4 regions of the Streptomyces sp. NEAU-174 genome follow, and region 3 is predicted to be linked to each of the others. Evidence: riboswitches for the same ligand, from Rfam matches in the RefSeq annotation. Region 3 holds a riboswitch; each other region holds the start of a gene.
What was found. A riboswitch is a leader RNA that binds a small molecule or an ion and turns the genes downstream of it on or off. The one in region 3 is predicted to bind cobalamin.
Positions count from the first base shown of each region.

Region 1: linked by a shared signal. The riboswitch ahead of metE (5-methyltetrahydropteroyltriglutamate--homocysteine S-methyltransferase) and the one ahead of ACT2CW_RS21830 (CbtB domain-containing protein) in region 3 are both predicted to bind cobalamin.
Region 2: linked by a shared signal. The riboswitch ahead of ACT2CW_RS11785 (ribonucleoside-diphosphate reductase subunit alpha) and the one ahead of ACT2CW_RS21830 (CbtB domain-containing protein) in region 3 are both predicted to bind cobalamin.
Region 4: linked by a shared signal. The riboswitch ahead of ACT2CW_RS41325 (cobalamin biosynthesis protein) and the one ahead of ACT2CW_RS21830 (CbtB domain-containing protein) in region 3 are both predicted to bind cobalamin.

Region 1 covers NZ_JBQTCE010000007.1:135,077-142,581, forward strand. Annotated here, with positions in the region: gene ileS (isoleucine--tRNA ligase) at 1-1,999, opposite strand, end outside; gene ACT2CW_RS21295 (hypothetical protein) at 2,297-2,524, shown strand; cobalamin riboswitch at 2,593-2,813, shown strand; gene metE (5-methyltetrahydropteroyltriglutamate--homocysteine S-methyltransferase) at 2,981-5,299, shown strand; gene ACT2CW_RS21305 (helix-turn-helix transcriptional regulator) at 5,240-6,157, opposite strand; gene ACT2CW_RS21310 (SDR family NAD(P)-dependent oxidoreductase) at 6,308-7,240, shown strand; gene ACT2CW_RS21315 (alkene reductase) at 7,300-7,505, opposite strand, start outside.
Region 2 covers NZ_JBQTCE010000003.1:536,235-543,739, forward strand. Annotated here, with positions in the region: gene ACT2CW_RS11770 (TetR/AcrR family transcriptional regulator) at 1-612, opposite strand, end outside; gene ACT2CW_RS11775 (ABC transporter permease) at 739-1,656, shown strand; gene ACT2CW_RS11780 (ABC transporter ATP-binding protein) at 1,649-2,482, shown strand; adenosylcobalamin-variant (AdoCbl-variant) riboswitch at 2,623-2,724, shown strand; gene ACT2CW_RS11785 (ribonucleoside-diphosphate reductase subunit alpha) at 2,907-5,306, shown strand; gene ACT2CW_RS11790 (ribonucleotide-diphosphate reductase subunit beta) at 5,324-6,355, shown strand; gene def (peptide deformylase) at 6,421-7,050, opposite strand; gene ACT2CW_RS11800 (tetratricopeptide repeat protein) at 7,304-7,505, opposite strand, start outside.
Region 3 covers NZ_JBQTCE010000007.1:247,371-254,875, forward strand. Annotated here, with positions in the region: gene ACT2CW_RS21810 (HAMP domain-containing sensor histidine kinase) at 1-1,107, shown strand, start outside; gene ACT2CW_RS21815 (FAD-dependent monooxygenase) at 1,123-2,640, opposite strand; gene ACT2CW_RS21820 (TetR/AcrR family transcriptional regulator) at 2,722-3,372, shown strand; gene ACT2CW_RS21825 (CbtA family protein) at 3,485-4,246, opposite strand; gene ACT2CW_RS21830 (CbtB domain-containing protein) at 4,271-4,492, opposite strand; cobalamin riboswitch at 4,530-4,656, opposite strand; gene ACT2CW_RS21835 (MurR/RpiR family transcriptional regulator) at 4,727-5,626, opposite strand; gene ACT2CW_RS21840 (polysaccharide deacetylase family protein) at 5,740-6,627, shown strand; gene ACT2CW_RS21845 (polysaccharide deacetylase family protein) at 6,647-7,505, shown strand, end outside.
Region 4 covers NZ_JBQTCE010000020.1:67,935-75,439, reverse strand. Annotated here, with positions in the region: gene cobO (cob(I)yrinic acid a,c-diamide adenosyltransferase) at 1-461, opposite strand, end outside; gene ACT2CW_RS41335 (putative cobaltochelatase) at 461-2,599, opposite strand; gene ACT2CW_RS41330 (cobyric acid synthase) at 2,658-4,277, opposite strand; gene ACT2CW_RS41325 (cobalamin biosynthesis protein) at 4,274-5,257, opposite strand; cobalamin riboswitch at 5,404-5,621, opposite strand; gene ACT2CW_RS41320 (hypothetical protein) at 5,764-6,015, opposite strand; gene ACT2CW_RS41315 (anion permease) at 6,029-7,309, opposite strand.

The DNA.
Region 1 (7,505 bases), 110 kb from region 3:
TGCTGCCGGCCTCGGTGACCTCGAGGTCCCGGGCGCGCAGCAGAGGTGAGCTCATGAGGAACCAGCGCATGGCGTCGGAGCCGTCGCGGGCGAAGACGTCGTTGACATCGAGGTAGTTGTTGCGCGCCTTGGACATGGCCTGGCCGTCGTGGCCGAGCACCACACCGAGGACGGTGCAGTTGGCGAAGGCCGGGCGGTCGAACAGCGCGGTCGACATGACGTGCATGTTGTAGAACCAGCCGCGGGTCTGGGCGTAGTACTCGACCACGAAGTCGCCCGGGGAGTGGCGCTCGAACCACTCGGCGTTCTCGAAGGGGTAGTGCACCTGCGCGAACGGCATGGAGCCGGTCTCGAACCAGCAGTCCAGCACCTCGGGCACCCGCCGCATCACCGACCGGCCCGACGGGTCGTCGGGGTTGGGGCGGGTCAGCTCGTCGATGTACGGACGGTGCAGATCGCCCGGCCGTACGCCGAAGTCGCGCTCGATCTCGTCCAGCGAGCCGTACACATCGACCCGGGGGTGGGCCGGGTCGTCCGACACCCACACCGGGATGGGGGCGCCCCAGTAGCGGTTGCGGGAGATGTTCCAGTCCTTGGCGCCGCGCACCCAGTTGCCGAACTGGCCGTCGCGCACATGCTCGGGGGTCCAGCTGATCCGCTCGTTGAGTTCGAGCATCCGGGTGCGCAGCCGGGTGACGGCGACGAACCAGGTGGCGATGGCGTGTTGCAGCAGCTGTGTGCCGCAGCGCCAGCAGTGCGGCCGGGAGCGGGTGTGCGGCCGGCTGCTCAGCAGCGCGCCGCCCGTCTCCAGCAGGCGGAGCACGGTCTCGGTGGACTCCAGCACCGGGGCTCCGGCGCACGGTGGCACCTCGTCGGTGTAGCGGCCGGCGGAGTCGACCGGGTAGGTCCGGCCGATGCCCTCCTCGGTGGCGAGGGCGTGGTCCCGCTCGTCGAAACACGGGGTGACGGCCACCGCGCCGGTGCCCTCGCCGGTGTCCACGAAGCGCTCCGCCACCACGACATGGCTGTCGTCGTCGGCGGTGGTGGAGGCGGTGGCGGGGGCAGTGGCGGTCGCGGTGGCGGAGAAGTCGAACAGCGGTGTGTAGCGGCGGCCCGCCAGCTCGGCGCCACTGTGCCGGGCGACCACAGGGCCGCCACCCACCAGATCGGCGTGGGCGTCGAGCCGCTCGGCCGCCACCACCAGGCGCCGCCCGCCGCGCTCCACCACGGCGTACTCGGCCTCGGGGTGCACGGCCACCGCCGTGGCGCCCGGCAGCGCCCAGGGCTGCTCGGACTCCACCAGCAGCAGCTCGCCGCCGTCCAGCGGCACGCCCACGACCACGGTGGTGCCCGGCACCTCGCGGTGGGTGTCGCTGCCGTCGATACGGCCGCTGCTCTCGGCGTTGGCCAGCGGGGTCTCGCAGTGCGCGCAATACCAGGAAACCGAATGTCCCTGATAGATGAGCCCCTTGTCCCACATGGTCTTGAACGCCCACATGACGCTCTCCATGTAGTCCAGGTCATGGGTTTTGACGGATTCGTCGAAATCGACCCAGCGGGCCTGCCGATTGACGTAGTCGCGCCATTCGCCGGTATAGCGCATCACCGTCGTGCGGCACACCTCGTTGAACCGCTCGACGCCCATGCGCTCGATATCGGACTTGGCGGTGACGCCGAGTTGCTTTTCGGCGTCGAGTTCCGCGGGCAGCCCGTGCGAGGTCCAGCCGAAGCGCCGTTCGACCCTGCGGCCGCGCATGGTCTGATAGCGCGGCACCACGTCCTTCGCGTAACCGGCCAGCAGATGGCCGTAGTGCGGCAGGCCATTGGCGAACGGCGGCCCGTCGTAGAACACGAATTCTTCGGCGTCCTCGGCTTTCCGCGCCGCCACGGTCTCCTGGAAGATGTGGTTCTTCTCCCAGTAGTCCAGGACGTCGAGTTCGACCTCGGGAAAATGCGGTCTCGCGGGCACGCCATCGGCCCCGGCCATCGGATATGCCATCGCTCAGTAAACCTCGCAGGGTCGGCCCGCAGTGCAGTGAGGGCCGACTCTAACGAGGGGACGGGAAATGCCCGGTAATCGCGGAAACATCGGCATGCGCGCCGATGGCGCCCCGCGATTACCCGGCGATTTCCCTTCAGTGTGGCCGGGCCGGCTGGAACGGCAAGGTGCATGACGTGACAGCGGGTGACGCGTTACCCCATTGGGGGGACGTTGGGCCGCGGTCCGCCCGACAAAGGGGCACCATGCATGCGAAGCCGGTCATTCCCGGCCGCTCATCCCCAGCAAGGAGTTCCCATGCGTATGCGGACCGCCGCCCTGACCGCCCTGTCCACGCTCGCTCTCACCGCCGCGTCCCTCGCCGTCGGCGCGACCGGTGCCGTCGCGGAGGACGGCCCCGATGTCACCGTCGACAACACCAGCAGCACGACCACGACCTTCCCCGGCGTATGCGCCAGCAACCAGTTCTCCTTCGTCACCGTCCCGGTCAATCTGGTGGGCCAGTCGGACTCCAGCTCGTGCTGACCCCCCGCTCCACGAGCCCGTGAGGAGCGGTACCCCCGGCCGAGGCGGCCGGGGGTTTCCCATGCCGTAGGCTGGCCGGTGCAGCTGGTTCGCCCCGTCCGCCAGGCGGGACGCGTCGCAAGAGGGAACCCGGTGGGAATCCGGGACTGCCCCGCAGCGGTGAGCGGGAACGACCGCCGTCATACGCACTGGGTCCGGTGAGAGGACCTGGGAAGCGACGGCCAGTAGGTGTCCTCCTGAGGAGGGCGCGCCCGTGAGTCCGAAGACCTGCCATCTGCCCGCGTACGGACCACCCGTGCGCGGACATCCCGGTGACCTCGAGGGCGGGTCGGCGAACATGCACCAGGCGGACGACCGCGCGCCTGCCGCGCGACGTCGTGGCGTCCGGTCCGTCACCCTTCGCGCCCTCCTCCCGTCGCCGGGACCTCAGGGATCCATCTCGCGAAGGAGATCTCCGTGACCACCAAGTCCGCGGCCGCGGCGGCACGGGCCACCGTGTACGGCTACCCCCGCCAGGGCCCGAACCGGGAACTGAAGAAGGCGATCGAGGGCTACTGGAAGGGCCGCGTCACCGCCGACGCGCTGAGGGCCACCGCCGCCGAACTGCGCCGCGCCAACTGGCGCCGGCTGGCCGGGGCGGGCATCGACGAGGTCCCCACCGGCGACTTCTCGTACTACGACCATGTGCTGGACACCACCGTCATGGTCGGCGCCATCCCCGACCGCCACCGGGACGCGGTCGCCGCCGACCCGCTCGACGGGTACTTCGCGATGGCGCGGGGCACACAGGACGTGGCGCCGCTGGAGATGACCAAGTGGTTCGACACCAACTACCACTACCTGGTCCCCGAGCTGGGCCCGGACACGGTCTTCACCGCCGACTCCGCCAAGCAGGTCGCCGAGCTCAAGGAGGCCCTCGCCCTCGGACCGGCCGCGCGGCCGGTCCTCGTCGGCCCCGTCACCTACCTCCTGCTCGCCAAGCCCGCGCCCGGCGCGCCCGCGGACTTCGAGCCGCTCACCCTCCTGGACCGGCTGCTTCCGGTGTACGCCGAGGTCCTGGCCGATCTGCGAGCGGCCGGTGCCGAGTGGGCGCAGCTCGACGAGCCCGCTCTGGTCCAGGACCGCACCGCCGCGGAGCTGAACGCGGCCGCCCGCGCCTACCGCGACCTCGGCGCCCTCGCCGACCGCCCGAAGCTGCTGGTCGCCTCGTACTTCGACCGCCTCGGCGAGGCGCTGCCGGTGCTGGCCAAGGCCCCGGTCGAGGGGCTGGCGCTGGACTTCACGGAGGCCGCCGCGGCGAATCTGGACGCGCTGGCCGCCGTCGGCGGGGTGCCCCGCAAGCGGCTGGTCGCCGGTGTCGTCAACGGCCGCAACATCTGGGTCAACGACCTGGAGAAGTCCCTGGCCACGCTCGGCACTCTGCTGGGCCTGGCGGACCGGGTCGACGTGGCCGCCTCCTGCTCGCTGCTGCACGTCCCCCTCGACACGACGGCCGAGCGGGACATCGAACCGCAGATCCTGCGCTGGCTGGCCTTCGCCCGGCAGAAGACCGCGGAGATCGTCACCCTCGCCAGGGGCCTGGCCCGCGGCACCGGCGCGATCGCCGCCGAGCTGGCCGCGAACCGGGCCGATATCGCCTCCCGCGCGGGCTCCCCCATCACCCGCGACCCGGCCGTCCGCGCCCGCGCCGCCGCGGTCACCGAGGCCGACGCCCGCCGCTCCCAGCCGTACGCCGAGCGCACCGCGGCCCAGCGCGCCCACCTCCGGCTGCCGCTGCTGCCGACCACCACCATCGGCTCCTTCCCGCAGACCGGCGAACTGCGCACCGCCCGCGCCGACCTGCGCGCGGGCCGGATCGACACGGCCGGGTACGAGGAGCGCATCAGGGCCGAGATCCGGGAGGTGATCTCCTTCCAGGAGAAGACCGGCCTGGATGTGCTGGTGCACGGCGAGGCCGAGCGCAACGACATGGTCCAGTACTTCGCCGAACAGCTCACCGGCTACCTCGCCACCCAGCACGGCTGGGTCCAGTCCTACGGCACCCGTTACGTCCGCCCGCCGATCCTGGCCGGTGACATCGCGCGCCCCGAGCCGATGACGGTGCGCTGGACGGCGTACGCGCAGTCCCTCACCGACCGCCCGGTCAAGGGCATGCTCACCGGGCCGGTCACCATGCTCGCCTGGTCCTTCGTCCGCGACGACCAGCCCCGCGGCGAGACCGCCCGCCAGGTGGCGCTCGCCCTGCGCGACGAGGTGAACGACCTGGAGGCGGCCGGGACCTCGGTCATCCAGGTGGACGAGCCCGCGCTGCGCGAGACCCTGCCGCTGCGCACCGCGGACCGGCCCGCCTATCTGGCCTGGGCGACCGAGGCCTTCCGGCTCACCACCGGCGGCGTACGCCCCGGCACCCAGATCCACACCCATATGTGCTACGCCGAGTTCGGCGACATCGTCCAGGCGATCGACGACCTCGACGCCGATGTCATCAGCCTGGAGGCCGCCCGCTCCCATATGCAGGTGGCCCGCGAGCTCGCCGCCCACGGCTATCCGCGCGAGGCCGGGCCCGGGGTGTACGACATCCACTCGCCGCGGGTGCCCGGCGCGGAGGAGGCGGCCGAACTGCTGCGGACGGGACTCAAGGCCATCCCGGCCGAGCGGCTGTGGGTCAACCCCGACTGCGGGCTGAAGACCCGCGGCTGGCCGGAGACCCGCGCCTCACTGGAGAACCTGGTCACCGCGGCCCGTACGGTCCGAGGTGAGCTGCCCGCGTCCTGACCCGGACGCCCGGCCGGGGCCGGTGACGCGGAGCAGGTCCAGCTTGCCCGCGTCGCCGGTTCCGGTCGCCGCCGTGTAGGTGACCATGCGCAGATCCGCGCCGGGGACGATGAGCACATCGCAGTCGAGCAGGATGTCGCCGATCTCCGGATGCCGGATCGTCTTGCGGTCCGAGGTGTGCTGGGCGGCGGTCGCCCGGGTGGCCCAGTGACGGTCGAAGACCTCGGACTCCGCCCGGAGTTCCCGCACCAGACGGGCGAGCCGGGCGTCGGCGGGGTAGCGGGAGACGGCGTCCTTCAGGTCGGCCACGATCGAGGTTTCGAAGGTGTCGGTTCCGCGCTCGGGGCGGACGCGGAGCACGGGGTCGCGGGCGGCACCGGTGCCGAACAGGGCGCGGGCGAGGTTGCGTTCGGCGGCCGGGAGCACGGTGGGGTCGCCGTGCAGGGCGCTCCACATGGCGTTCCACCACACCAGGGTCCAGTCGGCGGTGAACACCCCGATCGGGACGTCGCCCAGGCGCGCCGCGAGCCGCTGGATGCCCGGGGGCACGTGGGAGCTGACCGTCCCGTCCCGCGGCGGCAGCAGCCCGGCGCTCCGGTACAGCTGGTCGCGTTCGGCGCGGGACAGCTGGAGCGCGCGGGCGAGGGCGCCCACGACCTGGTCCGAGGGGTGCTTCGCGCGTCCCTGCTCCAGCCGCAGGATGTAGTCGACGGAGAGCCCGGCCAGCTCGGCGAGCTCCTCGCGGCGCAGCCCCGGGGCGCGGCGGCTCGCCTTCGGGGTGAAGCCGGCGTCGGCAGGGGCGAGGCGGTCGCGCCAGGCGCGCAGCAGCGCGGCGAAGTCGGAGCGGGAGGTAGCCATGGGTGCATTCTCGCCGCGCGGCGCCGGATCAGCCTGGGTACTGCCGGTCCTAGTGACGGGGACGGCACTGGCCGGCGTGGGCGCGGGCGGCGAACGTGGAGCCGCCGCGCCCGGCCGGGCGCCATCGGCCGACCAGTGAAGGAGCCTTTTATGCCTGCTGCGCAGCACACCCTCGTGATGACGGGCGCGAGCCGCGGGATCGGGCGCGTCGCCGCGGAGCACATCGTGCGGCGGTCGCCCGGCGCGCACCTCCTCGTCGTGGCCCGCGCGTCCTCCGGCGCCCGGCTCGCCGAGGAGCTCGCCACGGGCGGGCACACGGTCTCGTACGTCCCGGCGGACCTCGGCTCGCTCCAGAGCGTCCGCTCCGCCGCCACCGAGATCCGCGACCGGCTGGAGCGCGGTGATCTGCCACCGCTGCGCGGCTTCGTGGGCAACGCGGGGACGCAGTACACCAACGCGCTGACCGAGTCCCCCGACGGATACGAGGCCACCTTCGCCGTCAACGTACTGGCCAACCACCTCTTCGTCCGGGTGCTCCAGGACCACTTCGCCGCGCCCGCCCGAATCGTGATCACCGTCAGCGACACCCACTTCGGGGACTTCAGGCACAACATGGGCATGGTGCCCGGCCCCGTCTGGAACTCCCCCGATGTCCTGGCCCGTCCGGGCGCCTTCGCCAAGCCGTCCGGCACGGCGGGCGGGCGCACCGCGTACTCGACGAGCAAGCTGGCCGCCATCCACCTCGTGCACGAGTACGCGCGGAGGCTTCCGGCCGGGATCGACGCCATCGCGTACAACCCCGGTTTCGTCCCCGGCACCGGTCTCGCCCGCAACGCCGGTCCGCTCTCCCGCTTCGCCATGCGGCGCGTGCTGCCGGTGATGGCCCTCACGCCGTTCGCCACCGGCCGCGGCGCTGCGGGCCGCCACCTCGCCGATGTCGTGCTGGGCACGACCGCGGCGCCGACCGGCTCCTACGTCGACCGCGCCCGGGTGGCGCGGTCGTCGGAGGAGTCCTACGACCCGGGGCGCGAGCGCGAACTGTGGGACGCCGTCGAGCGGTTCACCGTGGCATACGCGGCCTGAGCGGAGTGGCGGACCACCACATCGAGCACGGCTACGACCGTGGCCAGGAGGGCCGGGCCTCAGGCGTTCAGGTACGGGTAGTCGAGGTACCCCTTGTCGGTGCCGCCGTAGTAGGTCGTCTCGTCCGGTGTGTTGTACGGCCCGCCCGCGCGCAGCCGGGCCGGAAGGTCCGGGTTGGCGAGGAAGAGCGCCCCGAAGGAGAGCATGTCGGCCGTACCGTCCTCGATGAGCGCCAGCTCCTCCGCGCCGGTGAACCCGTCCGTCG
Region 2 (7,505 bases), on a different contig from region 3:
CATACGAGCGGCGGCCAAAGCAGCGGTGGTCGCCGCGGCCAGGCCGTCCAGATATCCCTCGGGGAGGGGCGATCGCATGGTGCTCAGGCGCCAGTAAAGCGGGCCACTGGCCAGGTCGAGAGCGAGATCGACGTCCGTGTCGGCCGACAGCTCTCCCCGGTTGACCGCGTTGCGGATGACCACGTCGGCGATCCCGCGCTGGGAATCCCGCACTGCCGCTTGCAATGCCTGGGCCATATCCGGGTTACGCGCGGATTCCGCGAACAGGTCAGGAATGATTTGCGCGGCCATCGGATGCCAGAGAACCCGAGCCGTCGCTTCCAGCAAAACCTTTATGTCGCCTTGCAGAGAACCAGTGTCCGGCGTCGGCAGGCCCTGTTTCGCCAAGGCGGAGACGACCTCGAGAACGATGGGAAGTTTCGAACGCCAGCGACGGTAGATGGCCGCCTTCCCCACCCCGGCCCGGCGCGCCACTCGTTCAATCGACATGCGCCCGTAGCCGACGGTCGCCAGCTCCTCGAAGACCGCCGCGCGGATGGCGTCCGTGACGTTCTCCTGGAGTACCGCGGCGCCCGCGGGGACGCGCCGGGGCTTGGTTGGCTCCTTCTCCATGGCTTGAGCCTACTCGACGGTGGAACGGTTGCGTTCCATCGTCGCCTGCTCTAGGTTACGCAACGACGGAACGCACCCGTTCCGTCGTAAGTGCCGAGGCCAGCCGCAGGGCCGAAAGGTGTCTACGTGAGCCAGCTCCTCGTTCGAGACAGCGAACGAATCCACCCTCCCGAGAATCTCGCGGCCGTGGCAGCCGCCCATGGCCTCACGGTCAGCGGCGCCCGGGTGGGGCTGCGTGAATACGGCCGTCAGCTGTGGGGCCGGCGCCATTTCATCCTGGCCTTTTCGCAGGCGAAGCTCACCGCCCAGTACAGCCAGGCCAAGCTGGGTCAGCTGTGGCAGGTGGTGACCCCGCTGCTCAACGCGGCGGTGTACTTCCTCATCTTCGGCATGCTGCTGAAGAGCAACCGGGGCCTGCCGAACGACGTGTACATTCCGTTCCTGGTGACGGGTGTGTTCGTCTTCACCTTCACCCAGGCGTCCGCCATGGCGGGCGTACGGGCGATCTCCGGGAATCTGGGGCTGGTGCGGGCCCTGCACTTTCCGCGCGCCTCGCTCCCCATCTCGTTCGCGCTCCAGCAGCTCCAGCAGTTGCTGTTCTCGATGATCGTGCTGGCCGTCGTATTGGTGGGCTTCGGTCACTTCCCGGCGCTGGCCTGGCTGTTGATTGTCCCCACGCTGGCCCTGCAATTCGTCTTCAACACCGGCCTGTCGCTGATCGTGGCGCGGCTCGGCGCCAAAACACCGGACCTCGCGCAGCTACTGCCGTTCATTCTGCGTACGTGGATGTATGCCTCGGGCGTGATGTTTCCGCTGGCCCGCACCCTCGAACACGCGGGGGCGAGCGGCTGGATCAGCGACGCCATGCTGGCGAATCCGGCGGCCGTGTATATGGACTTGATGCGCTATGCCCTGATCAACGATTACCCCTCGTCGAACCTGCCGCCGCATGTGTGGGCGCTGGCCCTGGGCTGGGCGGTGCTCTTCGGTGTCGGGGGATTCGTGTACTTCTGGAAGGCAGAGGAGCAGTACGGCCGTGGCTGAGCAGACCCTCGACAAAGGTGCCCAGGCGGAGCGGGCCGAGCAGGCCGCTCGGGCGGCTTCCGCGCCGGCGCGGGTGCCCACCGTCATCGCCGACGACGTCCATATCGTCTACCGGGTCAACGGCGGCCCGAAGGGGAAGGGCAGTGCCACCGCCGCCCTCAGTCGTCTGCTGGGGCGGAAGAGCGCGCCGGGTATGCGTGAGGTGCACGCGGTGCGCGGGGTCACCTTCGTGGCGTACAAGGGTGAGTCGATCGGTCTGATCGGGTCCAATGGGTCGGGGAAGTCGACGCTGCTGAAGGCGGTGGCGGGGCTGCTGCCCACCGAGCGCGGCAAGGTCTACACCCATGGCCAGCCGTCGCTGCTGGGGGTGAACGCGGCTCTGATGAACGACCTGACCGGTGAGCGGAACGTGATCCTGGGCGGTCTGGCGATGGGGATGTCGCGTGAGCAGGTCCGGGAGCGCTACCAGGGCATCGTGGACTTCTCCGGCATCAATGAGAAGGGTGACTTCATCACCCTGCCGATGCGGACGTACTCCTCGGGCATGGCGGCCCGGCTGCGGTTCTCCATCGCCGCGGCCAAGGACCACGATGTGCTGATGATCGACGAGGCGCTGGCCACCGGTGACAGGAAGTTCCAAAAGCGTTCCGAGGCCCGGATCCGGGAGCTCCGTCAGGAAGCCGGCACGGTCTTCCTCGTCAGCCACAACAACAAGTCCATCCGGGACACCTGTGACCGGGTGCTGTGGCTGGAGAAGGGCGAGCTGCTGATGGACGGCCCGACCGACGAGGTCATCAAGGCGTACGAGAAGGAGACCGGCAAGTAGGCCCCGCCTGGCCGCCGCCTGACCAGGACGCCGGCTCGCCAGGCCGGAACGCACTAGCACATTCATGCGAAACTCCGCAGCTCCGACACAAGATATGGGGGCGCGTGCGTCGGCCAACACAAGATGTATGCTCGTCCTCGCTGTCGCCGCAGGGGAATCCGGTGGGAATCCGGAACTGTCCCGCAACGGTGTACGTGTGCGCTCAATTCGGCGTGCCCGTGAGTCCGAGCGCCTGCCGACAGCCCTGTGAACACGTCCCCCGGCCTCGAGGGTTGGGCCGATGGACGCTGCGTGGTGTGCCTGGCGTACGAGGAGTGCGGCACCGGCATGCCCGTACGCGACCGTCGCACCACCCCTCGCGGCCTCGGGCCCGTCCGGAGTTGTGATCCGGACCGGCCCTGACCGAGCGAAGGAGAGCACCTCAGTGACCATCGCGCCCGCCGATCCGGTTTCAGCGCAGGCGGCTTCTCAGGCAGCGGACGACGCGCCCGGGACCGCCCTGCTACGGACGCTGACCGGACTCACCGCCGACCTGCCCGCCACCGACCCCGGCAAGGTCGCGGCCGCCGCCCTGCGCGGCCGTCATCCCGGCTCGGACGAGGCGGAGTTGCGCGGGCTCGCGACCGAGGCGGCGGCCGGACTGATCGCCGAGGAGCCGGAGTACTCACGGCTCGCGGCACGGCTGCTGGCGCTCACCATCACGGAGGAGGCGGCCGGGCAGGGCGCGGTCTCCTTCTCGGCCTCCGTCCGGGTGGGCCACCGCGAGGGCCTGCTCGCCGACTCCACCGCGGAGTTCGCCGCCGCCCACGCCGAGCGGCTGGACGCGCTGGTGGAGCGGGCGCTGGCCGACGGCGCAGACAACCGCTTCGGCTACTTCGGGCTGCGCACCCTCTACAGCCGTTATCTGCTGCGCCACCCGATCACCCGTCAGGTGATCGAGACCCCGCAGCACTTCCTGCTGCGCGTGGCCTGCGGGCTCGCCGAGAACCTCTCGGAGCGTGCGCTGGACGATGTGGCCGAGCTCTACCGGCTGACCAGCACGCTGTCGTATCTGCCCAGCTCCCCCACGCTGTTCAACTCCGGCACCCGGCATCCGCAGATGTCGTCCTGCTATCTGCTGGACTCCCCGCTGGACGAGCTGGACTCGATCTACAACCGCTACCACCAGGTGGCGCGGCTGTCGAAGCACGCGGGCGGCATCGGCCTGTCCTACTCCCGCATCCGGGCCCGCGGTTCGCTGATCCGGGGCACCAACGGGCACTCCAACGGCATCGTGCCGTTCCTTCGCACGCTCGACGCCTCGGTGGCCGCCGTGAACCAGGGCGGCCGGCGCAAGGGCGCGGCCTGTGTCTACCTGGAGACCTGGCACGCGGACCTCGAGGAGTTCCTGGAGCTGCGGGACAACACCGGCGAGGACGCCCGCCGCACCCACAACCTCAACATCGCCCACTGGATCCCGGACGAGTTCATGCGCCGGGTCGAGGCGGACGCCGACTGGTCGCTGTTCTCCCCGGCCGACGCGCCCGATCTGGTGGACCTGTGGGGCGAGGAGTTCGACGCCGCGTACCGCAGGGCCGAGGCCGAGGGGAAGGCGGTCAAGCAGGTCCCGGCGCGCCAGCTGTACGCCCGGATGATGCGCACCCTCGCGCAGACCGGCAACGGCTGGATGACGTTCAAGGACGCCGCCAACCGCACCGCCAACCAGACCGCCGAGCCCGGCCGGGTCGTCCACTCCTCCAACCTCTGCACCGAGATCCTGGAGGTCACGAACGACGGCGAGACCGCCGTGTGCAACCTCGGATCGGTCAACCTCGCCGCGCACCTGGGCGAGGACGGGCAGCTGGACTGGGAGCGCCTGGACGCCACCGTCCACACCGCCGTGACCTTCCTCGACCGCGTGGTGGACATCAACTTCTACCCCACGGAGGAGGCCGGGGCCTCCAACTCCCGCTGGCGCCCGGTGGGTCTGGGCCTCATGGGGCTCCAGGACGTCTTCTTCCGGCTGCGGCTGCCGTTCGACTCGCCCGAGGCCACGGCGCTCTCCACGCGGATCTCCGAGCGCATCATGCTCGCCGCGTACGAGGCGTCCTGCGAGCTCGCCGAGCGCCACGGCCCGCACCCCGCCTGGGCCGAGACCCGCACCGCGCGCGGTGTGCTGCACCCGGACCACTACCCGGACGCGGTGGTCACCTGGCCGGAGCGCTGGCAGGCGCTGCGCGAGCGGATGGCGAAGTCCGGGATGCGGAACTCGCTGCTGCTGGCGATCGCGCCGACCGCGACCATCGCCTCCATCGCGGGTGTCTACGAGTGCATCGAGCCGCAGGTCTCCAACCTCTTCAAGCGCGAAACGCTGAGCGGGGAGTTCCTCCAGGTCAACTCCTACCTGGTGGACGACCTCAAGAAGCTGGGCGTCTGGGACGCCCAGACCCGTGAGGCGCTGCGCGAGTCCAATGGCTCGGTCCAGGACCTCTCCTGGGTGCCCGCGGACGTACGGGAGCTGTACCGCACCGCGTGGGAGATCCCGCAGCGCGCCCTGATCGACATGGCGGCGGCCCGCACGCCGTACCTGGACCAGAGCCAGTCGCTGAACCTCTTCATGGCCTCGCCGACCATCGGCAAGCTCAGCTCGATGTACGCCTACGCCTGGAAGCGCGGCATAAAGACCACGTACTACCTGCGCTCGCGTCCGGCCACCCGGATCGCCCAGAGCGCCCGGGGCGGCGCCGCCACCCCCGCTCCGCTGCCCGTACAGCAGGCCCCGGCCGAGGCCGACGCGATCGCCTGCTCCCTGGAAAACCCCGAGTCCTGCGAGGCCTGCCAGTAATGCCCACCGCATCCGAGATGACCACCGTGAACACCGCGCCGGGCCACGTCAAGAACCTGCTGGACCCCGGGTTCGAGCTGACCCTGCGGCCGATGCGGTACCCGCAGTTCTACGACCGCTACCGCGACGCGATCAAGAACACCTGGACCGTGGAGGAGGTCGACCTCCACTCCGACGTCGCCGACCTCGCCAAGCTCTCCCCCGGTGAACAGCACCTCATCGGCCGTCTGGTCGCCTTCTTCGCGACCGGCGACTCGATCGTGGCCAACAACCTGGTGCTGACGCTCTACAAGCACATCAACTCCCCCGAGGCGCGGCTGTATCTGTCGCGGCAGCTCTTCGAGGAGGCGGTGCACGTCCAGTTCTATCTGACGCTGCTGGACACCTACCTCCCCGACCCGGACGACCGCGCCGCGGCCTTCGCCGCCGTCGAGAACATCCCCTCCATCCGGGAGAAGGCGGAGTTCTGCTTCCGCTGGATGGACTCGGTGGAGAAGATCGAGCGGCTGGAGACCAAGGCGGACCGCCGCCGCTTCCTGCTCAACCTGATCTGCTTCGCGGCCTGCATCGAGGGGCTGTTCTTCTACGGCGCCTTCGCGTATGTGTACTGGCTCCGCTCGCGCGGGCTGCTGCACGGCCTGGCGACGGGCACCAACTGGGTGTTCCGCGACGAGTCGATGCACATGGAGTTCGCCTTCTCGGTCGTGGACACCGTCCGCGAGGAGGAGCCGGACCTCTTCGACGACGAGCTCCAGCGGCAGGTCACCGACATGCTGAAGGAGGCCGTCGAGGCGGAGCTCCAGTTCGCCCGCGATCTGTGCGGGGACGGGCTGCCGGGCATGAACACCGCGTCGATGCAGGAGTACCTGGAGTGCGTGGCCGACCAGCGCCTCCAGCGGCTCGGCTTCGCGCCGGTCTTCGGCTCGGAGAACCCGTTCTCCTTCATGGAGCTCCAGAACGTGCAGGAGCTGACGAACTTCTTCGAGCGGCGCGCTTCGGCGTATCAGGTCGCGGTGGAGGGGTCGGTGGCGTTCGACGACGACTTCTGATGTCGGAGGAGCTCTGACATCACAAGGCCGAACCCAAGGGCCCGACCCTGTGATGTAGGACACACTCAGTCGTTGGGCACCGTCTCATAGCGGGCGGTGCCCTCGGCCATCTGCTTCAGCACATCCTTACGGTCGCGCTTGGAGAGCCGGTCGATGTAGAGGTAGCCGTAGAGGTGGTCGGTCTCGTGCTGGAGGCAGCGCGCGAAGTAGCCGGTGCCGCGCACGGCGATCGGCTCGCCGTCGAGGTCCTGGCCGCGCACCACCGCGTAGTCGGGGCGGGCCAGCTCGGCGTAGGCCGTGGGGACCGACAGACAGCCCTCGTTGGAGTCGTCCAGCACCCGGCGGTCGGCGGGCAACTCCTCCAGGACCGGGTTGCACACCACACCCACATGGCGAACGCCCTCGTCGTCCATGCAGTCGTAGACGAAGACCTTAAGGTCGACACCGATCTGGTTGGCGGCCAGGCCCACGCCCTCCGCCGCCCGCTGGCTGGCGAACATGTCGTCGACGAGCCGCGCGAGCTCCTCGTCGAACACGGTCACGTCCCGGCACTCCCTGTGCAGGACCGGGTTGCCGTACACGGTGATCGGGCGGGCGGTGCCGCGCTCGCGGAAGGCCCGCTCGCGCTCCTCGCAGTCCTCCGTGTCCACGATGAACTCGTCGTCCACCCGCTGCTTCGTCCCTTGCTGCGACATCGTCCGCCGTATGCCTTCCTTCAACCGTGATGCGTCGCCCTACAGGGTACGGGCACGGCGCGGCGGGGTGCGGCGCGCTTACGCGCTGTGACGGTCCGCTGGCGGATCTTTCCCCTCCCCGCCCCTTCCCTCCGGGTTCTGGGCGCAGCCCCGGCCCAGGGTCCGGGGTCTGGGGCGGAGCCCCAGTTTCGGGAAGGGGCGGGGAGGGGACAAACCCGCCGCAGGCGCCCACGGTCCGCCAGCCGCCAGGCGGTCAGCAGACCTCTTCCAGATCCCGCCACTCACGCGTATCCGGACTATCCGCGACCCACCCGTCCAGCAACCCCCGCACCAACCCCCCAGGCGCCGCGATCCCGCATTCACGCTCAGGCACCCACAGCGACCCCGACCCCGCCATACGGTGGCCCAGCGGCCCAGGGTGGCCCGGTTCGCTGTGGTCGTGGGGGTCCAGATGC
Region 3 (7,505 bases):
GGGGCCCCGGCCGCCGACGGCGGCGAGACATGGCGGGTGATCGCCGTACCGCTCAACGCGCCGGGAGAACGGCGGAAGCAGGCCGAGGGCACCCACAGCGTGGTCGTCGCGGCCTCCCTCGCCCAGGTCAACGCGACGATCAGACAGCTCGGCACCCGGATGCTGCTCATCGACTCCCTGGTGCTGGCGCTGCTCGCCGGGGCCGGGTGGTTCGCCGTACGCGCCGGGCTGCGCCCGCTGCGCCGGGTCGAGGCCACCGCGGCGGCCATCGCCGACGGCGACCTGTCCAGCCGCGTCCCGGAGCTGGCCGCCGCCCGCACCGAACTCGGCCGGCTGGCCGGGGCGCTCAACGGCATGCTGGACCGGGTCGAGGAGAGCGACGCCGCGCGGGCGGCCGCCGCCGAGCGGATGCGCCGCTTCATCGCGGACGCCAGCCACGAACTGCGCACCCCGCTCTTCGGCATCAAGGGGTTCACCGAGCTGTACCGGATGGGCGGCATGCCCGAGCGCGCCGATGTCGACGCCGCGATGGGCCGTATCGAACGGGAGGCGGCGCGGCTGGTCCGGCTGGTCGAGGACCTGCTGCTGCTCGCCCGCCTCGACGAGTACGCCGCCGCCGCGGACCTCCCGCTGCATCCCACCCCCATGGATCTGCGCACCCTGGCCGCCGACGCCCTGCACGACCTGCGCGCGCTCGATCCACGGCGCCCGGTCACCCTCACCGGCCCCGGCGGCGGGCCGCCGGGTGGCGCGCCGGTGCTCGGCGACGAGGCGCGACTGCGCCAGGTGACCTCCAACCTCGTCGGCAACGCCGTGGCGCACACCCCGCCCGGCACTCCGGTCCGGATCGGCGTCGGCACGCGGGACGGTCTGGCGGTGCTGGAACTGCACGACGAGGGGCCGGGGATGTCCGAGGAGCAGGCCGCCCGCGCCTTCGACCGCTTCTACCGCGCGGATGACGCCCGCGGCCGCACCGACAGCGGAGGCGCGGGGCTCGGCCTCGCGATCGTCCACTCCCTGGTGACGGCGCACCACGGCCGGGTCGAAGTGCGTACGGCACCGGCCGAGGGCGCCACCTTCCGCATCCTGCTCCCCCTGGACGAGTGATCCAACGCCCCCAGCTCAGTGCACCTTCGTCAGCCCGCCGTCGATCGTGGCGAGCAGGGTCTCGTCGCACGCGGCCGGGGTGTCCGCGGCCCAGCACACATAGCCGTCGGGGCGGATGAGCAGGGCGGCGGCGCCCAGGTCGTCCGCGCAGGTGGCCCGGACGAGGTCGACGCGTGGCGGGAGCCGGAGGCCGTCCGGGACGGCTCCGGCCAGATCGAGCAGAACGGCGTGGCCCGAGCCGAACAGCGCCGACAACCGGGTGGCACCGTCCTCGGTGACCAGGTCGGCGTCCGGCACCCGCTGTCCGGTGAGGGGATGGTCGCCGGGCAGTTCGTAGCGCAGTGAGAGCCCGGATATCAGTCCCGCGAGGTGGCGGTTGGCGTCGGGCAGCCGCAGCAGGTCGATGAAGATGTCACGCAGGGCGGCCACGTCCTCGCTCGGGTTCGTGTCCGCCAGGACCCGCTGGGCCGACGTGTGGTGCAGGACCTGAGCTCCGACCGGGTGCCGTTCGGCGTGATAGCTGTCCAGGAGGCCGCTCGGCGCCCGGTCCTGGATGACCGCGGCCAGTTTCCAGCCGAGGTTGAACGCGTCCTGCATACCGAGGTTGAGCCCCTGGCCGCCCAGCGGCGGATGGATATGGGCGGCGTCGCCCGCGAACAGCACGCGGCCCACGCGGTACCGCTCCAGCTGTCGCGTGGCATCGCTGAAGCGCGAGGAGTTCTCCACGGCCCCCAGGGTGGTCTCCTCGCCGTACACCTCCCGCAGCGCGGTGGCGATCTCCTCATGGGTGACCGGGGCGTCGCGGACGGTGTCCACCTGGTCCGCGCGCCCGAAGGTGAAGCGGTAGAGGTCACCCTCGACCGGGATCAGCATGGCCCAGTAGTCGCCCACACGACGGGTCATGGTGCTGATGTGCCCCATCCGCTTCGGCACCAGCGAGGACACCGCGGTCAGCCGGACGTCGGTCAGCACCGCCTGATGGGTCCCGGCCCGCCCGGGAAACGGCAGCTCCAGCAGTTTCCGCACCGTGCTGTGGCCGCCGTCGCACGCCACCAGATAGCGCGCCCGCACCTCAAGACCGCCCGCCGTCACGGCCACGCCGTCCTCGTCCGGCTCGACCTTCGTGACGGCGGCGCCCCGCAGAACCCGGGCGCCCGCGGCGGTCACCCGCTCCTCGAGCACCTCCTCGATCTTCCACTGAGGGATGCCGATCACGCTGTTGTGCCCGGTCCGCCAGGGGGTGCAGTCCAAGGGCACGGGCAGCAGCGCGAAGTTCCCGCCCACCGGGGCACGCTGGATGGCCCGCCGCAGCATCGGCTCCAACAGCCCGCGCGACTCCAGCAGTTCGGCCGTACGGGGCTGGATCGCGCCGCCCTTCACCTGCTCGACGCGCTGGTCCAGCTTCTCCAGCACCAGGGTCTCGACCCCGGCCAGCGCCAGCTCGTACGCCAGCATCAGCCCGGTCGGCCCGGCGCCCGCGATGACGACGTCGGTCGTGCTCACCGTCGTCGTCTCAGTCTTCTCCGTGGACACGGTCACTCCTCCTCGATTTCTCGCCTCGGGCTATATGTATACCAGGTGCAGAAATCCCCTGAGGGCAATTGCTCTGCTACGGTGGTCGGCGTGGACGGCAAGCCAGGGCTACGGGAGCGGAAGAAGCAGCGGACCCACGCGGCGATCTCCGAGGCGGCGATCACGCTCTTCCTCGAACACGGCTTCAACCAGGTCTCGGTGGCCCAGGTGGCCGAGGCGGCCGAGGTGTCCAAGCGCACGCTCTTCGCCTACTTCCCGGCGAAGGAAGATCTCGTGGTGCACCGCCTCGCCGACCACGAGGCCGAAAGCGCCCGCGTCGTACGGGCCCGCCCGCCCCGCACCGCCCCGCTGACCGCACTGCGCGAGCACTTCCTCAAGGGCCTGCGCGAACGGGACCCGATCACCGGGCTCAACGACCATCCCCAGATCCTCAAACTCACCCGGATGATCCTCGACACACCCTCACTGGTGGCCCGGATGGAGCGGTTCAAGGCCGGTGCCGAGCGCGAGCTCGCGCGGGCGCTGCGGGAGACGGCGGACACCCCGGAGCTCACCGCGCGGCTGGCCGCCGTCCAAATCGTCGCCGTCCAGTGGTCACTGGCACAGGACAACACCCAACGCGTGACGTACGGGGAGCCGGCCGACGAGCGCTACGCGGGTGCGGTGGCCGACGCGGAGCACGCGTTCGCGCTGCTGGAGAACGGACTGCGGCAGCTGTCCCCGCGGAAGTGACTCCAGGCGCCCCGCACGGGCGCCTCCGGGGCGTCAGGTGCCGGGACGTGCCCGCCCAACGCGAGAGGGCCCCCGGAAACAGCTCCGCGGGCCCTCATGCGTCTCGGCGTGGTCAGTTCGAGGCGGCCGCCATCGCCCGGCTCTCCTCGGCCTTCGCGGGCTTGGGGTTCAGCAACCGCTCGGCGAGCTCGCCGAAGAGGAGGCCGAAGCCACCCCACAGGATCAGCTGCATGGCGAGGGCGGACAGCCGGAACCGCCACAGGACGGTGGCCGGGAAGTCCGCCGGGACCTCGTTGACGACGGGCAGGAAGGCGAACGCCAGCCCGATGACGACGGCGAAGGCGGCCACCGCGGCGACGGTGGCGTACCAGGTGCCCAGCCTCGGGGCGAGCCGCTTGCCGAGGATGGTGGCCGCGATCGCGAGGAGCACGCTGAGCACCATCATCAGGAAGTACAGCGTCGTCCGCTTGCCGATGGTGTCGCCGTTGCCGACGGCGGGCGGGTTGGCCGGGTACTTCAGGAACGGCACGACGTAGACCGCGAGCAGCGCGCAGCCGGACAGCAGCAGCGCGGTGGCCCGCGGGCCGAAGCGGCCGACGCGGCCGAGGGCGACGCAGTAGGCGAGGGCGGCGATACCGCCGAACGCGACCCCGTAGATCAGCACACCGGTGGCCAGACCGGCGGTGGACTGAAGACTGCGGGAGACGATCTCGACCTCGTGCTCATGCGCGGACGCGTGGGCCTCCTCGAAGCCGATCGCGCGGTCGACGTTCGGCTCGCCGAGGAAATAGGCGGCGATCAGGGCGAGCACACCGGCACCAAGACCGGCGAGCATGCCCCGCACCAACAGGTTTCTCACTGTTGCGGAGTTCATGGGGGTGCGGCGTCCCTCGCCTCCTCAGTGGCAGGGGAAGCCGAGCAGATGGCGGGCGTCATGCACCCACTCATGGACACCCGAGCCGGAGAGGACCGCGGTCGCGCCCTGCTCGGCGCCGACGAAGTACAGCAGGACCAGCATCAGGATGCCGAAGAAGACGGCCCACGGAGCTATCGCCTTCAGCGGCAACGTGGCGGGCAGTTCGGGGGTGGTGGCTGTCGGCTGCGCGACATGCTGCGCCATGGCAGTGGCCTCCTACGGGAGTTCGCGTCCCATCTCGGTGGTGCACAAGACGATGGCTGCGGGTCTGACTCACGGACGTCCCCTTCGGATACGTCCCGTTCACAGTGGCGCGACCGTGCCGGATTCCCACCGGCTTCCGTCAGACCATCGTCGATATCGCACCGACGGTACCGCGTGTGGGATGCCTGGCCAAGACCGGCCACCTGGTGAGACGCCGCCAGAACCCGCACGACCTCACTCGTCGCGGCCGTCATGGGGGCTGTTGGGCGGCAGGAAGTGACCGCGCAGACGGGTCAGCAGTTCGGAGGTCTCCAGCGCGCGCTCGCCCAACTGGGAGGCCACGGCCAGGGCCAGGGCGTCCACGACGGCCAGTGAGCCGAGGGTCTCGCGGGTGGCCCCGGAGGCGGAGAGGGTGGCCAGGAGGGTGACGGCCACCCGGTCGCCGAGCGCCGGGCCGAGGGCGTCCGTGATCAGGACGACCGGGGCGCCCACCTCCTCGGCGTGGTCGATGATGACCTCGATCTCCTTGAAGAGCCGGGCCGGGGCGAAGATCACCACGACGTCGTCCGCCGAGAGCGGCACCAGCGCGTCCGGCAGCCTGAAGCCCATGTCCGCCGTGTGACGGGCCTTGAGCCCCAGCCGGTTGAGCCTCAGCGCGAGGTACTCGGCGACGATGCCGGACGGGCCGGCGCCGAAGGTCATGACCTCCTCGGCGGGCAGCAGCCGCTCCACGGCCGCGGCGAAGGCGTCGGCGCGCAGACCGCGCCGGGTCTCGTGGATGACCTCGGCGGCGTCCTCGAAGACCCGGTCCAGCAGCTCCTCGGTGGATCCGGCCATGTGCTCGACGCGGCTGCGCAGCCGTGCGGAGGGCCGCATCAAGGTGGCGAGGGACCGGGCCACGGCGTGTTTGAGGCCGGTGAAGCCGCTGTAGCCGAGGGCCTTGGCGGTCCGGACCACCGTGGCGTCGCTGGTGCCGGTGAGCGCGCCGAGTTCACTCGCGGAGGAGAAGCCCACCTCCTGCGGATGCTCTCTGAGGAACGCCGCGACCTTCTGCTCGGCGGGCGCGAGCCGCGGCCAGGCGGCCGCCACCCGCTGCTGGAGCGGCGCGCCCTCCGGGATCTCCGCCATGTCCATGGGTTGCCCTCTCTCGACGTGCGTCCGTAGCGCTTGACGTGCGTCCGTAGCGCATCCTACGTTCCTCGCGTCGCATTCACGACAAGTTCGTAGCAGACACTACGGAGCCTTCCATGACCCCTTCCGCTGCCCCGACGCCCGGCCACCGGCCCCGGCCGGGGGCGGTCGACCGACCCCGGTGGCCGGGCGGCGCCCGCTGCGCCGTGCTGCTGAGCTTCGACGTGGACGGCCCGGCGCTGCTGGCCAACCTCGGCCACGCCCCCGACATCTGGCGCTCCCCGCGGCTGTTCTCGCTCGGCGCGTACGGCCCGCACCGGGGCACCCCCCGGATCCTGGACCTGCTGGAAGACTTCCGGATCCCCGCCACCTTCTTCGTCCCCGGCTGGACCGCCGAGAGCTGGCCCGACCTGCTGCGGACCATCGCGGACCGCGGCCATGAGCTGGGCCACCACGGCTATCTGCACGAGCTGTACTACTCCAGGACCATCGCCGAGCAGCGCGCGCTGATCGAGCGCAGCCAGGAGATCTTCCAGCGGGTGGCCGGCACCACGGCCGTGGGATTCCGCACGCCCTCCGGTGACTTCAGCGCCGACAGCCCCCAGCTGCTGTGCGATCTCGGCTTCTCCTACTCCAGCTCCATGCGCGGCGACGACCGCCCGTACCGCTGGCGGATCGACGGGCGCGACACCGACCTCATCGAGATCCCCGCGCAGTGGGAGCTGGACGACTTCCCCCAGTTCGCCTACAACGACGTCCCGGCGGAGCCGCGCGGCCAGGACCGGATCGCCGGCACCGAGCTCACCCTCGACAACTGGCGGCGGGAGTTCGACGGCTACTACCGCTACGGGCTCTGCTACGTCGTGATGATGCACCCGGAAGTCATGGGCAAGCCGAGCCGGGTGCTGCTGCTGCGCCGGCTCATCGAGCACATCCGCTCCCATGACGATGTGTGGTTCGCCACCGGGAGCCAGATCGCCCAGTGGTGGCGGACGCACCACTGAGACGCCAGGGACGAGACGGATGGAGAGCGCGGTGAAGAGCCCGGTGGAGAGCTCGGTGGAGAACGAGCAGGCGCGGCCCCGGCTGGAGGAGAACCCGCCCTGGCCGGACGGCGCCCGGTGCGCGGTCGTGGTGACGGTGAACCTCGACGCGGAGCTGTTCTGGCTGCGGCTGGACGAGTCCTGCCATGAGCGGCCCAAGACCCTGTCCATGGGCGAGTACGGTCCGAAGCGCGGCGCGCCCCGGATGCTCGACGCCCTCGACGCGGCCGGTGTCCGCGCCAGCTGGATGATCCCGGCGACGGTGGCCGAGCGCTACCCGGCGACGGTGCGGGACGTGGCCGCCCGCGGCCATGAGATCGGCTCCCGCGGCGACGGCCTGGAGGACTACGCGACCCTCGACGCCGAGGGGCAGCGGCGCGCCATCGAGCGTTCCGCGCGGGTGCTGGAGGACATCTCCGGGCGGCGGCCCACCGGCTTCCGGCCGCCCTCCGCGGAGATCGGCGACGACACCGCCGGGGTGCTGGGCGAACTGGGGTTCACCTGGACCTCCCTGGCCCGGGGCGACGACCGGCCGACCCTGCTGCACCCGGCCACCGGCCCCGGCGCCACCCCGCTGGTGGACGTTCCGGCCCACTGGGAGCTCAATGACTTCCCCCGCTTCATGTTCAACTACGGACCGGCCTACCCCGCCGGTCAGGTGCGGATCGCCGGATACCGGCAGACCCTGGACGACTGGTGCGCGGAGTTCGACGCGTACCACGGCTACGGGCTGTGCTGTGTGATCACCCTGGAGCCGTCCTGCATCGGCAAGCCGGGCCGGATCGGGGTGCTGGAGGAGTTCCTGGCGTATATGCGGCGGCGCCGGGACGTATGGTTCG
Region 4 (7,505 bases), on a different contig from region 3:
CCGGGGCGGTCCCGCAGCACCGCCACCACCTCGTCGGGGTCCACCCAGCCCCAGTGCATCGGATACGCGAACTCGTCCAGCACATAGAGCCGGTATGTCTCCGCCGCGAGATCGCGCTTGACCTGCGCCCAGCCCTCGCGTGCGGCCTCCTCGCTGGAAGCCATGTCGCGCTGGACCCACGACCAGCCCTCGCCCATCTTGTGCCATGCGACGGTCCCCCCTTCGCCCGAGTCGCCGAGGACGCGCAGCGCGCGCTCCTCGCCGACCCGCCATTTCGCGGACTTTACAAATTGGAATACACCGACCGGCCAGTTTTGGTTCCACGCCCGCAGCGCCAGCCCGAACGCCGCGGTCGACTTGCCCTTGCCCTGACCTGTGTGGACGAGCACCAGCGGACGGTTGCGGCGCTGGCGGGTGGTCAGCCCGTCGTCCGGCACGACGGTCGGTTGTCCTTGCGGCATCAGGCGGCCCTCCGAGGGTTCGAAACGGTTCGTACATCGCGCACCAGCGCGGTCACGCTGTCGGCGCGCAGCTCGTCGAGTGTCACCGGAGTGCCCCGCAGTTCGCGCGCGAGCGCGCCCGCGAGCCCCAGCCGCACCGGCCCCGCCTCGCAGTCCACGACCACCGAGGCGACCCCGTCGCCCGCGAGCAGCCGCGCCGCGCGCCCGGCCCGCTCGACCGGCGTGGGCCCGCCGGACCGCCGCGCCTCCGTGGCCCGCCCGTCGGTCACCACGACCAGCAGCGGACGGCGTGCGGGATCCCGCAGCCGCTCCACCCGCAGTACCTCCCGGGCCTTCAACAGCCCGGCCGCCAGCGGCGTACGGCCGCCCGTCGGCAGCCGCTCCAGCCGTGCGGCGGCCGTGTCCACCGACGAGGTGGGCGGCAGCGTCAGCTCGGCGTCCGCGCCCCGGAAGGTGATCAGCCCGACCTTGTCCCGCCGCTGGTAGGCGTCGAGCAGCAGCGACAGCACCGCGCCCTTGATCGCGCTCATCCGCTTCCGCGCGGCCATCGAGCCCGACGCGTCCACCACGAACAGCACGAGATTGCCCTCCCGGCCCTCGCGCACCGCCTCGCGCAGATCGTCCCGGCGCACCAGCAGCCCGGGACCGCGCCGTCCGCGCGCCAGCTGATGCGGGGCGGCCGCCCGGACGGTCGCCGACAGATGCAGCGCGGAGAGCGTCCCCCGCGGGCGGCGCGCCCCGGTGGTGCGGCCGTGCGCGCTGCGGGCGCGCGAGCGACGACCCGCCGCGCCCTCGCCCAGGCCGGGGACGTCGAGCCGCCGGGTCCGGAACGGTTCGGCGGCGCCCACGGCCGCCCGCTCACCTCCGGTCCCGCCCACACCGTCGTCCGCTTCGCCCGGCCCGCTGTCGCGGTCGGCCGGGGCGGAGTCGGGCTCGCGGTCGGCCGTCTCGTGCTCACCCGTGCGCTGGTCGGGGACGGACGGCTCGGGTCCGGCGGGCGGCGACTGCTCCCCCGGCCCGTCACCCGCGCCCTCCTGCGGTCCGCCCTCGGGGCCGCCCGGGTCGTCCGGTCCGGAGCCGCCCGGCCCGTCCTCGGGGCCCGGGTCCGGATCCGGCTCCGGGTCGTCCTCCTCGAACCGCCGCAGGATCTCGTCCAGTTTGTCCTCGTCGAGCCCCGGCGCGTCGAACGGCGCCCGCCGCCTGCGGTGGGGGAGCGACAACAGCGCGGCCCCCCGTACGTCCTCGGTCCGGACGTCGGTGCGCCCCGCCCAGGCGGCCAGCGCGGTCGCCGTACGGGCCGTCACGATGTCCGCGCGCATCCCGTCCACCTCGAACCCGGCGCACACCGCCGCGATCTGCCGCAGCGCGCGGTCGCCGAGAGCCACCCGCGGCAGCAGGGAGCGCGCCGCCGCGATGCGCTCCCGCAGGGCCTCCTCGTCCGCCGCCCAGCGCGCCGCGAACCCCTCGGGGTCCTCGTCGTACGCCAGCCGCCGCCGCACCACCTCGACCCGCTCCTCGGTGTCGCGGGACGCCGCGACCTCCACCGTGAGGCCGAAGCGGTCCAGCAACTGCGGCCGCAGCTCGCCCTCTTCGGGGTTCATGGTGCCCACCAGGAGGAAGCGCGCCGCGTGCCGTACGGACACCCCCTCGCGCTCCACGTAGGAGGCGCCCATGGCGGCCGCGTCGAGCAGCAGGTCGATCAGATGGTCGTGCAGCAGGTTGACCTCGTCGACGTAGAGCACCCCGCGGTGGGCGTCCGCGAGCAGCCCGGGCTCGAACGCCTTCACGCCGTCCGACAGCGCCCGCTCGATGTCCAGCGCGCCCACCAGCCGGTCCTCGGAGGCGCCCACGGGCAGTTCGACCATCCGCGCGGGGCGCGCCTCGCCCGTGCCCGGCTCATGGGGTCCGTCCGGGCAGGACGGGTCGGGCGCGGCGGGATCGCAGGAGAACCGGCACCCGGCCACCACGTCCACCTCGGGCAGCAGCGAGGCGATCGCCCTTACGGCGGTGCTCTTGGCCGTGCCCTTCTCGCCGCGCACCAGGACGCCGCCCACGGCGGGTGAGACGGCGTTGAGGAGCAGGCCGAGCCGCAGGCCGTCCATGCCGACGATCGCGCTGAAGGGGTAGGTGGTGGTCACGCGGTGATACCTCCTGGGGTGCGTGGGCACAGCGGTCCGGTGTGGGGGCGGGGGCTCGTCATGGCGTCCCCCCTGGGACCCCCGGAGGGACGAACGGCAGCCCCTCCGGGACGCCCTCCTCGATGAGCCGCAGCAGCGCGTCCGTGTCGGCGTGCTCCTCGATCAGGTCGCCGAGGCGGTCGAGCTGCTCCTCGCGCAGCTCGCCGAAGCGGGTGTCCGGCGCGGGGACGAACGCCCGGCCCGCCGCGGCGGCCACCCGCCGCAGAAACGCCCGCCGGAAGCCGTCGCTCTCCAGCGAGCCGTGCCAGTGCGTGCCCCACACCGAGCCCACCCGGCAGCCGTCCAGGAAGGGCTCCTCGGCCCCGTCCAGCAGCTCGGCGACCCCGTGGTGGATCTCGTAGCCCTCCACCCGCTCGCCGAGCGCCTCGCCCACCGGCCGGGCCAGGGTCTTCTCGGCCGCGAACCGCACCCGCACCGGCAGCAGCCCGAGCCCGGCGACCGTCCCGGCCTTCGACTCGACCTCGTCCTCGATGCGCTCCCCGAGCGCCTGGAAGCCGCCGCAGACGCCCAGCACCGGACGGCCCTCGACGGCCCGCCGGGCGATCGCGTCGGCCAGCCCGCGCTCACGCAGCCACTCCAGCGCCCTTACGGTGCCCCTGGTGCCCGGCAGCACCACCAGGTCGGCGTCGGCCAGTTCCTCGGGCCGGTCCACGAACCGCACGATCACGCCCGGCTCTGCCGCCAGCGCGTCCACGTCCGTGAAGTTGGACATCAGCGGCACGGCGGCCACCGCGATCCGCAGGACGTCCGCGCCGTAAGGGGGCGCCACGACGCTCTCCCGCACCGCGCCGCGCAGCGACACCCGCAGCCCGTCCTCCTCGTCGATGCCCAGCCCGTGGGCGAACGGGAGCACCCCGACGGTCGGGCGCCCGGTGAGGTCGCGCAGCATCTCGAGGCCGGGCTCCAGAAGGCTCGCATCGCCGCGGAACTTGTTCACCAGGTAGGCGGCCACATGCCGTTGATCGGCGGCCGACAGCAGCGCGGTCGTGCCGAAGAAGGACGCGAAGACACCACCGCGGTCGATGTCCCCGACCACCACGACCGGAAGCCCGGCGGCGCGCGCAAGACCCATGTTGACGATGTCGGTGCGGCGCAGATTGATCTCGGCGGGGCTGCCCGCGCCCTCGCAGATCACCGCGTCATGGGTGCGCCGCAGCTCCTCCAGGCACTCCGTGACGGTCCCCAGCAGCGCCTCCCGCCCTGTGGAGACCCTCTCGCCGGGTGAGGGGGCCCCGGGCCCGCCGAAGTAGCCACGCGCGCTCAGCTCGCCCACCGGCTTGCCCAGCAGCACCACCTGGCTGCTGCGGTCGCCGCCCGGCTTCAGCAGGACCGGGTTCATCAGCGCACTGGGCTCGACGCGCGCGGCGGCCGCCTGCATGGCCTGCGCCCGCCCGATCTCCGCCCCCTCCCGGGTGACGAAGGAGTTGAGCGACATGTTCTGCGCCTTGAAGGGCGCCACGCTGACGCCCTTACGGGCGAGCCACCGGCAGATCCCGGCCGTCACCACGCTCTTGCCCGCGTCGGAGGTCGTGCCCGCGACGAGCAGCCCCCCGCCGCGTGCCCCGGAGCCGCGTGCCCCGGAACCCTCCGTGCCGCCCTTACCGCGTATCCCGCTCATCCGCCGCCCCTTCCCAAGGCCCGGGGCCGCCCCGTCAACGCCCTCAGGACCGGCCGGGCCGCCATGGACACCCCGAGCGCCAGCACGCCGACGCGCCGCGACAGCCGTATCGCCCGCTCGATGTCGGCCGACTCCACCGGCCGCCCGCCGGAGTTGAGCACCGGCCGGTGCTCGACCCGGCCGCCGTACGCGAGGGTGCCGCCCAGCCGGACGCCGAGCGCGCCCGCGAAGGACGCCTCCACGGGGCCCGCGTTGGGGCTCGGATGGCGTCCGCCGTCGCGCCGCCAGGCGCGCCACGCACCGCGCGGATCGGGGCCCGCGAGCGTCGCCAGGGCCGCCGTAAGGCGCGCACCGGGCCAGCCGGCCACATCGTCCAGCCGGGCCGCCGCCCAGCCGAACCGCCGGTAGCGCGGCGACTTGTGGCCCACCATGGCGTCCAGGGTGTTGACGGCGCGGAATCCTATGAGCCCCGGCACGCCGCCCACGGCGCCCCACACCAGCGCGCCCACGACGGCGTCGGAGGTGTTCTCGGCCACCGATTCGACCACCGCGCGGGCGATCTGCGGCCCGTCCAGCGCCTGCGGATCGCGGCCGCACAGATGCGGCAGCCGCTCCCGGGCGACCTCGAGGTCCCCGGCGGCCAGCGCCCCGCCGACGGCCCGTGCCTCCCGGCCCAGGCTCGTGCCGCCCAGCACGGCCCAGGTGGCGGCGGCGGTCAGCGCGACCTCCGCGCCACGGCGGCTGCCGAGGCCCCGTACGGCGCGGGTCAGCAGCGCGGCACCGGCGGCCGCGCCGCCCGCGCACAGCGCGGTGTGCAGGGCCCCGTAGCCCCGGTGGTCGCGCCACAGCCGGCGCTCGGCGGCCGCGGCGGCGCGCCCGAACGCGGCCACCGGATGGCCGCGGCGCGGGTCACCCGTGGCGAGGTCGCCGAGGAAGCCGAGGGCCGCGCCACACGTGAACGAGGCGTGGTCGGCAGGCATCCGTCAGGCCGCCGTCACGCCTCGGCGCGGCGATACGGAACCAGACGGGCCGGAGGGGCCGGAAGAGCCGAGGCGGACAGGGAGGGCTGGCGGCGTGACGATGCCGGGCATGGCGGTATGTCCTCACTCAGGGTCCGCGCCCTGGTTCGACGTGACCGGCGGTGAGAGTCTCCTGGCTCCCGGATCCGCGGCCCTCCCGGTCTTCCAGCCCCGCGTACGCGACGAACCGTACGGACGAGCCGTGACCCCATACAGGCGATGGGAGGGTGCTCCCCGGTGACAGTGGCGGGACCGCGCCGGATTCTCACCGGCTTCCTCTCCTGCCGCCGTTTGGCTCGGGAAGTCCACCATGGGCCGCGAATGGCCGTCAACTCGCATATGACCTATGACGCCCGAGTGTGCCGAGCCCCACAGCCAACCGCCCCCCACAGGACGGCCGCCGGATGGTCGGCGCTGGTCAGCGCCACGATCCGGCGGCCGGTGGGTCGTTCGGGGAAGCGGGGTCCTCAGGCGACGATCAGATAGATGCCGTATGCCACGGCCGCGGCGCACACCGCGAAGCAGGCGTACGCGCCGGTGCGCGTGAGCGAGGAGGCGCCCACCGCGCCCCCGGGCACGGCGGCGGCCGTGCCGCCCTGCTCCGGCGCCGCCTTACGGGAGGTGCCGACGATGCCCAGGGTGAAGACGCCCACCATGCCGACGGTCACCGCGAGGCTGATGCCGAAGACCTGGCCGAGTGCCGCCCAGTCGATGCTCATGTTTCCTGGCTCCTTAGCGGGTGGTGCTGCTCGCGGCGGCGGGGGTGGGGGTCTGCTCGGGGGTCTGCTCGGGGGTGTGCTCGGGGGTGTGCTCCGAGGTGTCGTCCTCGGGGGCGGCGCTCGCCGCACCGGCGGGCGGCGGGGCCACGGACCGCAGGGCGGCCGTGACGGCGCCCACCGGCTCCTGGGTGCCGACCTCGTTGACGTTGGTGTGGTCCACGGGCTTGCGGCGCGACAGCATCCAGATCGCCCCGCAGGCCAGGACGGCGAGCACGGCCACCGCCGTGATTCCCGCGTTCCCCTGGTCGGCGAGGAGCGCGGCGGCGCCCGCCACCAGACCGGCGGCCGGCAGGGTCAGCACCCAGGCGACCACCATGCGGCCCGCGGTCGACCAGCGCACCACGGCGCCCTTGCGGCCGACACCCGCGCCCATGACGGCGCCGGAGCAGACCTGGGTGGTGGACAGCGCGAAGCCGATGTGGGAGGAGGCGAGGATGACGGTCGCGGCGCCGGTCTGGGCGGCGAAGCCCTGCGGCGGCTGGATGTCGGTGATGCCCTTGCCCATGGTGCGGATGATGCGCCAGCCGCCCAGGTAGGTGCCGAGCGCGATGGCCAGGCCCGCCGAGACGATGACCCACAGCGGCGGGTCGGAGTCGGGCGCCACCACGTTCCCGGTGACCAGCGCCAGGGTGATCACGCCCATCGTCTTCTGGGCGTCGTTGGTGCCGTGGGCCAGGGAGACCAGGGCGGCCGAGGCGATCTGCCCCGCGCGGTAGCCCTTCGCGGTGTCCTCGGGGGAGCGGTCGCGGCCGAGCCGGTAGGTGAGCCGGGTGGCGGCCAGCGTGGCGATGCCGGCCACGATCGGCGCGGCGACGGCGGGGATCAGGACCTTCATGACGATCGCGTCGCCGTTGACCCCGTCCAGGCCCACGGAGACCACGGTGGCGCCGATCAGACCGCCGAACAGGGCGTGCGAGGAGCTGGAGGGGAGTCCGGCGAGCCACGTCACCAGATTCCACAGGATCGCGCCGACGAGTCCCGCGAAGATCACTTCTGGCTGGATACCGGATCCCTCGTCGATGATCCCGCCGGAGATGGTCTTGGCCACCTCCACGGACAGGAACGCGCCGACGAGATTGAGGACGGCCGACATCGCCACCGCCACCCTGGGCCCGAGTGCTCCCGTGGAGATGGTGGTGGCCATGGCGTTAGCCGTGTCGTGAAAGCCGTTCGTGAAGTCGAACACCAAGGCCGTGACGATCACGATCCCGATGAGAAGCGTGATGTGTTCCATACACCCGGTCAATCAGTTTCGAAGGTCGTTAGTGGCACGGTGAACGTAAGGAAACAGGGTGAACGGGAGATGAACTGAGCAGGGCATCGGGGTGACATGGTTGCGGTGTCGCTAAAGCCTGGTGAATTTCAGCCTACGCTCCCATGTCGTAGGGGAGTTGAGCCGCGTTCGAGAGCCACCGGAGGCGGCCCCGAGG